2 regions of the Serratia sp. ID 25-353 genome follow, and region 1 is predicted to be linked to the other one. Evidence: predicted binding sites of a transcription regulator. Region 1 holds the regulator's gene; the other holds the start of a gene.
What was found. The regulator PurR, encoded in region 1, represses purine synthesis genes. The targets are predictions, from matches to a motif close to CANGCAAACGTTTGCNTG.
Positions count from the first base shown of each region.

Region 2: a site for PurR is predicted at 2,649-2,666, ahead of ACYF6X_RS22000 (NCS2 family permease). Genes of this name have one in related genera too.

Region 1 covers NZ_CM139236.1:1,958,869-1,963,079, reverse strand. Annotated here, with positions in the region: gene punC (purine nucleoside transporter PunC) at 1-997, opposite strand, end outside; gene punR (DNA-binding transcriptional activator PunR) at 1,121-2,065, shown strand; gene purR (HTH-type transcriptional repressor PurR) at 2,062-3,087, opposite strand; gene cydH (cytochrome bd-I oxidase subunit CydH) at 3,412-3,501, shown strand; gene sodB (superoxide dismutase [Fe]) at 3,563-4,141, opposite strand.
Region 2 covers NZ_CM139236.1:4,586,831-4,591,041, forward strand. Annotated here, with positions in the region: gene ACYF6X_RS21995 (Na+/H+ antiporter) at 1-950, opposite strand, end outside; gene ACYF6X_RS22000 (NCS2 family permease) at 1,148-2,509, opposite strand; gene ACYF6X_RS22005 (VOC family protein) at 2,842-3,249, opposite strand; gene ACYF6X_RS22010 (glutathione S-transferase family protein) at 3,297-3,965, opposite strand; gene ACYF6X_RS22015 (lipocalin-like domain-containing protein) at 3,962-4,211, opposite strand, start outside.

The DNA.
Region 1 (4,211 bases):
CACTGCTTTCCGGGAACGGCATCAGCGCATTCGCCACCATGATCGGGTAGCCGGCGCCGTTGACCAGCGCCATCACGCAGAACGGGATCAGCAGCGTGGTGAGCGTCGGTGCGGTCAGGGTCGCCACCAGATACAGCGCCACCATGCTGACACCATAAGCTACCAGCAGCCACGGCAGCAGGGTTTTGCCATTGATGCGCTTGAGCGCGGCACGGCAGCCATAGCCCCCCAGCAGGAAAGCCAGCGTCTGCGGCACATAGCTCAGACCGATGTCGCTCGGGCCATAGCCCATATCACCGAGGATGAACGGCGAGCCGGTCAGCCAGGCGAAGAAGCCTGCCGAGCAGGCGGCATACATGGCGACGTTGCCGCTGAACACCGGGGATTTCAACAGTCGCCAGAAGCTGACGCCGTTTTTTGGCGCCTCGGCGGTGGGCTGCGTTTTGGCGCGCTCTTTGAGCATCAGCGTCGGTAGCAGCAGCAGTACGGTGATGGCCAGCAGCACGGCGAAGATCGCGCGCCAGCTGGCGTGGTTCAACAGCCAGGCGCCCAGCAGCGGCGCCAGCGCCGGCGACAGCGCGACCAGCGGCATGATGGTGGCGAATACGCGGTTGGCCTGGCCTTCGCGATAGCGGTCGACCACCAGCGCTTGCCAGATGGCGGCGGCGGAACAGACGCCGACGGCCTGAATAAAGCGCAGGATCCAGAGCTGCACGGCGTTCTCTACCCACAGCATGCCCAGGCAGCCGAGGGCGAACAGCGTCAGGCCGATCAATAATACCGGTTTGCGGCCCAGGCGGTCGGAGAGCGGCCCCCACAGCAGCTGCGCGAAGGCGAAGCCGGCCAGGAAGATGCTCAGGCTGGCGCTCACCGCGCCGGCGGAAATTTGCAGTTCCTCCCGCATGGCGCCGAAGGCGGGGAGGTACATATCGGTCGCCAGATAACCCAGCATGCTCAGGCCGGCGAGGTAGAACATAAAGCCAAAGGAATTTCGCATGGTATTTCTCGTTAATATTTTAGTGTCGCAGGTTTTTAGCGCCGGCCAGTGTATCCGGCTGGATCTCTGCTTGTGAAACGGTAATATTTGCAAAGTGCTGTTAAAAAAATTGAAGGCAAAGCGATGTGGTCTGAATATTCTCTTGAAGTGGTCGACGCAGTGGCGCGTACCGGCAGTTTCAGCGCGGCGGCGCAGGAGCTGCACCGGGTGCCGTCGGCGGTGAGCTATACCGTACGGCAGCTGGAGCAATGGCTGGCGGTGCCGCTGTTTGAGCGGCGTCACCGCGACGTGGAGTTGACGCCGGCCGGCGCGTTGTTTATCAAGGATGCGCGAGTTGTTATCAAAAAAATGCTCGACACTCGCCGCCACTGTCAGCAGGTGGCTAACGGGTGGCGCGGCCAGCTGAATATCGCGGTCGACATCATCGTCAAACCGCAGCGCAGCCGCCAACTGGTGCTGGATTTCTACCGTCATTTCCCCGACGTCGAATTGATGCTGCAACCCGAGGTGTTCAACGGCGTGTGGGATGCCTTGGTGGACGGCAGAGCGGACATGGCGATCGGCGCCACCCGTGCGGTGCCGGTCGGCGGCGGCTTCGCCTTTCGCGACATGGGTTATATGAACTGGCTGTGCGTGGCCAGCCCGCAACATCCGCTGGCGCAGTTGACGGGGCCGCTGAATGACGATCAGCTGCGGCCATACCCTTCGCTTTGCCTGGAGGACACCTCGCGCAATCTGCCCAAGCGCGTCACCTGGACGCTGGATAACCAGCGACGGCTGGTGGTGCCGGACTGGACTTCGGCGCTCGACTGTTTGTGCGCCGGGCTGTGCGTCGGCATGATGCCGGCACATCGGGCGCTGCCGCGGGTGCAGCGCGGTGAGCTGACGGCGTTGCAGTTGCAGCAGCCGTTTCCCGCCAGCCCTTGCTGCCTGACCTGGCAGCAGGATAAACCGTCACCGGCGATGAGCTGGCTGCTGGCGTATCTTGGCGATGGGGAAACGCTGAATCAGGAATGGCTGAGCGAGGTGGAACCGGAAGCCGCGCAGGCTTCCGGCGCGAGGGATTAGCGGCGGTAGTCGATGAACGGGCCGTCGGCGACCGAGCGGCGTTCGATCAGCTTCGGATGCACTTCGATCACCTGCGACTCTTCGCGCTTGCTGATAATGCGATCCAGCAGCATGGTGAAGGCCATTTCGCCCAGGCGTTCTTTAGGCTGGTGAATGGTGGTCAGCGCCGGGGTGAAGTAGCGGGCGTTGCGCACGTTGTCATAGCCGATCACGGAAATATCCTGTGGCACCCGCAGCCCCAGCTCGTCGGCCGCGCAGATGGCGCCCATCGCCATGATGTCGCCGCCGCAGAATACCGCGGTCGGCCGCTGTTTTTGCGACAGGATTTGGTGCATCGCCTTGTAGCCGGACTCCGGCTCGAAGTCACCCTGGACGATCCACTCTTCGCGAATGTCGATATGCGCTTCCTGCAGCGCCTTCATAAAGCCCTGATGACGGCCGCCGCCGGTGTTGCGCGACAGCTGGCCCGGAATGGCGCCGATATCGCGGTGGCCGCGCTCGATCAGATAACGGCCGGCCAGATAGCCGCCTTCGAACGCGTTATCGATGATGGTATCGGTGAAGTCGCCGCGCGCGGCGCCCCAGTCCATCACCACCATCGGGATATTACGGTAGTCTTCCAGCATGCCCAGCAGCTGATCGGGGTACTCGGAGCACATGACCAGCAGGCCGTCGACGCGCTTTTGCGCCAGCATCGCCAGGTAGGCGCGCTGCTTGTCCAGATTGTTGTGCGAGTTGCACAGGATCAGGGTGTAGCCCTTGCTGTAGCAGCTGTTTTCCACCGCCTCGATCACTTCGGCAAAGTAGGGCGCTTCGCTCGAGGTGGCCAGCAGGCCGATCGACTTGGTGTGATTGACTTTCAGGCTGCGCGCCACGGCGCTCGGCGAGTAGTGCAGCTCTTTGATGGCGGCCCACACGGCCGCTTTGGTCTCTTCGGCGACGAAACGAGTCTTATTGATGACGTGCGAAACGGTGGTGGTGGAAACGCCCGCGCGTTTGGCCACATCTTTAATCGTTGCCATGTAAGGAATGACTCCTGAACTCACATGTTTACAGCATGTAAGTGTGATGTTAATCGTTTGCCTACGTAGATCCTTCTCCAGAGAAGCGAAAACTGAGTTTTTAGTGTGTTGAAGTCTTCAGCGCTTAGTCAGGAGGGGCATGGATGCCGGTACGCAGTTGTGAACTGCGAATTTTGTCGCATATTGAACAAAAGTGGAAGAGGTAATCGAGATTATAAACCGGGAAATGATAACAAGATTTTATCGGCGAACTGTGGGAAAATGATTTGACGTACTAATTGTGCGCCTTTTATCCTTAGGAAAGCCCATTTTAAAGGAGTTGTCATGGATACCGAATTGAAGATGTCGCTGTTTACCACCGTCTGCGCGTTGGCGGTCATTATCGCTTTCAGCTTCGTTGCCGCGTTGAACTGATTTACCCCCGGTTATAAAAAAGGCGCAGCCTGGCTGCGCCTCATCACCTCAGAACCTGCGCTTACGCCAGGTTTTCCGCGGCGAAGGTCCAGTTGACCAACGCCCAGAAGTTTTCCAGGTATTTTGGACGCGCATTGCGGTAATCGATGTAATACGCGTGTTCCCACACGTCAACGGTCAGCAGCGGTTTGTCTTCACCGGTCAGCGGGGTGGCCGCGTTGGAGGTGTTGACGATCGCCAGCGCGCCGTCCGGTTTTTTCACCAGCCAGGTCCAGCCGGCGCCGAAGTTTTTCACTGCGGCATCGGTGAACTGCTCTTTGAACGCAGCGAAGGAGCCGAAGGATTTGACGATCGCCGCCGCCAGTTCGCCCTGCGGTTCACCGCCGCCCTGTGGCGACAGGCAGTGCCAGTAGAAGGTGTGGTTCCACACCTGCGCGGCGTTGTTGAAGACGCCGCCGTCAGAGGTCTTGATGATCTCTTCGAGCGATTTGCCCTCGAATTCGCTGCCTTTCACCAGGTTGTTCAGGTTAACCACGTAGGTGTTGTGGTGTTTGCCGTAGTGGTATTCCAGGGTCTCGGCGGAGATGTGCGGCTCGAGCGCGTTTTTCTCATACGGTAATGCAGGTAATTCAAACGACATTGCTTCCTCCTTTACAGCGCCATTCGCTTCCCGCCGGGGCGAGAGTCATATGGGCCGTTTTTTATTGTGG
Region 2 (4,211 bases), 2.5 Mb from region 1:
AACAGGTACCAGGTCTGGATGGTCGGATCCAGCTCCGCCTGCAGGATAGAGGTTTCAAGAATGCCCGGCAGCTGCAGGCCCAACATGATGAACACCATGCCGTTGAACACGAACTCCAGCATCGCCCATACGCTGTTGGCGCGCAGGCGCATCGCCAGCGGCGCGTTGCGGATCACGCCGGATTGGCTGATGGTCATCCCCGCCGCTACCGCCGCCAGGATGCCGGAGACGCCGATGTGTTCGGCGATCAGGTAAGAAGCGAACGGCAGCAGCAGCAGGAATACGATCTGGGTCGCCGGATCGTCGCCGCTCCAGCGGCTCATCACCCGCAGCGATTTACTGTAGGTCCAGGTGACTGCCACGCCGGCCAGCAGGCCGCCGATCGCCACTTTGAGGAATTCGAGGGTCGCGCCGCCCACGGTGAACACCATGGTGCCCATCGCCACCGCGATGGCGAACTTGAGCGACACCAGACCGGACGCGTCATTCATCAGCGCCTCGCCCTCGAGCACGCCCATGATTGGCTTGGGAATGCGCCCTTTGCCGACGATGCCGGACAGCGCCACGGCATCCGTCGGCGACAGCACTGCCGCCAGCGCGAAGGCCGCCACCAGCGGAATGCCCGGCACCATGGCGTAGATCAGATAGCCGACGCCGACCACGGTGATCAGCACCAGCACCAGCGCCAGGCCGAGAATTTCACGCCCGTGGTGCAGGAATTCGCGCGTCGGCGTTTTCCAGCCGTCGGCGAACAGCAGCGGCGGGATGAACAGCACCAGGAACAATTCGGGATCAAAGTCGACGTGCAGCCCGAAATGCGGCCAGGCCAACAGGGCCCCGATGGCGATTTGCATCAGCGGCAGCGGCACCTGGAACGGCAACATGCGTGTCACCACCCCGGACAGGGAGACCACCAGGATCAAAATGAGGATTGTAAAAAAGATTTCCATGCTTTCCTTAGACTCTACGATTCAGACGACATCGGCTCAGGGCCTGCGTTGGTCCCGATAGTAGATCACTTTTTTTACAGCCGTTAAAGCTTGTTGTGCCTTTCAAAACGCGGTGCAGAACAGAAGAAGACTTATCTTAAGAAGGGAAATGCCGTGACAGATTCCCCCGCCCATCGGGCGAGGGAAATCCGCGGGGCTTAAATTGCCCAGCCGCCGGCGTAGAACGCCACCAGCGCCACGGCGATCAGCACGGTGCCGATGTTCAGCTTGCGCCATTCGCCGGAGAAGATGCGGCCGATGACCAGCGAGCTGAAGCCCAGCATGATGCCAGTAACGATATTGCAGGTCAGTACGATGAACACCGCGCACAGCAGGCCAGCCATCGCGTCGACGAAATCGTTGAAGTCCAGCTTGGTGACGTTGCTCAGCATCAGCAGGCCGACGTACATCAGCGCCGGTGCGGTGGCATAGACCGGCACCAGATAGGCCAGCGGCGACAGGAACAGGATCAGCAGGAACAGAATGCCGACCACGGTGGCTGTCAGGCCGGTCTTGCCGCCCGCGGCGGTGCCGGCGGCGGATTCGATGTAGACCGCGGCGGGCGCGGCGCCCACCAGGCCGGAGAAGATGCTGCTCAGGGAATCCGAGGTCAGCGCCTTGCCGCCGTTGATGATCTGCCCGTCTTTATCCAGCAGGTTGGCCTGCCCGGCCACCGCGCGGATGGTGCCGGTGGCGTCGAACACCGCGGTCATCACCAGCGCCAGCACGCTCGGCAACACCACCGGCTGCAACGCACCCATGATATCCAGGCTGAAGATCAACGATTTGCCGTCAGCATCCGCCAGGCTCGGCATGGCGAACAGCCCCTGGTATTTCACCGCCGGGTCGAAGATCAGGCCGATGATGGAAATGGCGATGATCACCAGCAGAATGCCGCCGGGCACGCGCAGTTTTTCCAGGCCGAAGATCACCGCCAGGCCGACCAGCGTCATCACCACCGGGAAGGAGGTGAACGCGCCAAGCGCCACCGGCAGGCCATCCAGCGGGTTCTTCACCACCAGGCCGACGCCGTTGGCGGCGATCAGCAGCAGGAACAGCCCGATGCCGATGCCGGTACCGTGCGCCACCCCCATCGGCAGGTTGCGCAGGATCCAGGCGCGGATGCCGGTGACCGAGATAATGGTAAACAGCACGCCCATCACGAACACCGCGCCCAGCGCCACCGGAATGCTGATGTGCTGGCCCAGCACCAGGCTGAAGGCGGTGAAAGCGGTCAATGAAATCGCACAGCCGATGGCCATCGGCAGGTTAGCCCACAGCCCCATCAGCAGCGAGCCCAGACCGGCCACCAGGCAAGTGGAGACAAACACCGCCGCCGGCGGGAAGCCCGCTTTGCCCAGCATGCTCGGCACCACGATCACCGAGTACACCATCGCCAGGAAGGTGGTCAGCCCCGCTACCACTTCCTGGCGCACGGTGCTGCCGCGCGCGGAAATTTTAAAATAGCCATCAAGCCCGCCGGTTGGTTTTGCGGCGTGGTTCGCTTGAGAGTTCGACATAGGTTACTTCCCCTGTGTTTCATGAATCGGCCCGTCACAGCAGGCCGGTAATCTCGCCCGCGCCCGATCGCCACGTAATCGTTTACGTCACGTTCCGCATCCTTGCCCTTCCGTCGCATCGCCAACGGCAATGCGCACCAAGGCAAACGTTTAACTCGCAGCGCGCGGTACGGGTAATTTATGGTGGTTTATTCAAGGCAAACGATTATCCTGCCTTCCATAGCGTCTAATCAACTAAAGATCGCGGCAATTTATGCAGAAAGTGGCGGGAATGGCGCCTGCACGATAAAACCGGGGCGACGGGCGCCCCGGCGAATGCCGTCACGGCGAGATTATTGCGTCTGCACCGCGGCGGGATCCATATACATCAATTCCCAGATATGGCCATCCAGGTCCTGAAATCCGTGGCCGTACATCACGCCGTAGTCCCGTGGCGGGTGATAAGTGTTGCCGCCGCCGGCGACCGCCTTGCGCACCAGTTCGTCCACCGCCGCCCGGCTGGGCTGCGACAGGCACACCAGCACTTCGGTGGCCTGTTTGGCGTCGCCGATCGGGTTCGGGGTAAACATCCTGAATTTGTCGTGAGTCAGCAACATCACGTAAATCGTGTCGCTGACCACCATGCACGCGGCGGTGTCATCGGTAAATTGCGGGTTGAAAGTGAAACCCAGGTGGGTGAAAAACGCCATCGAGGCGGGCAGATCGCTTACGGGCAGGTTAACGAAGATTTGCGTAGCCATGGGCTACCTCCGATGAAGAATGACCCCATCGAGTATAGCCCATCCGGTTAGCTCAGCAGGTCGTAAGGGCCGCCCTGCTCCAACGCCCGCTGGTAGGCGGGCCGGGCGTGAATGCGTTGCAGAAAGCCGCGCAGTTTCGGACAATCATCCAACGCGCCGCGCGCCGCCATCGCCTCCAGCGGGAAGCTCATCTGAATGTCCGCCGCGCTGAAGTCGTTGCCGACGAACCAGCTGCCCTTGTTCAGGTGCTGTTCGAGGAATTCGCAGTGCGGCGCGATCTGCTTGTCGAGATATTCGCGCTGCACGCCCTTGCCGATCGCGCCGGCCACCGGCCGCAGCAGCCAGGGGATCGGCGGCTGCCCGAGACGGCTGAACACCAGTTTCATCACCAACAGCGGCATCAGCGATCCTTCGGCGTAGTGCAGCCAGTAGCGGTATTGCTGGCGCGCGTGGAAGTCAGTCGGCATGAACATCCCTTGCGCGTCATAGGCTTCCTGCAGGTATTCGATGATGGCGCCGGATTCCGCCAGCGTCAGATCGCCGTCGACGATCACCGGTGATTTGCCCAGCGGGTGGATCTTTTTCAACGCCGCCGGCGCCAGCATAGTCTGCGGATCGCGTTCGTAGCGTTGCACCTGATAGGGCACGCCCAGCTCTTCCAGAAACCACAGAATGCGCTGCGACCGTGAGTGATTGAGATGATGAACAATGATCATAAAGAAGCTCCTGTCCGCTGCCACACCAGTTCGCCCACCTGCACGCCATTGCCGAGCTGCAAGGGCACCGTGCGCAACGTCAGCCGATCGCCGCTGAAAGCGTAAAAACGCACCTGACGGCTGCCTACCCAGTTGGGGAACGAACAGCTTTCGACCTGATGTACCACCCGCTGCTCGCTTTCCTCCACCTGATAGCGGCCGAAGTAGCAAATCATATTGATGAAGGCCGCGCGGATCTCCCGCTCG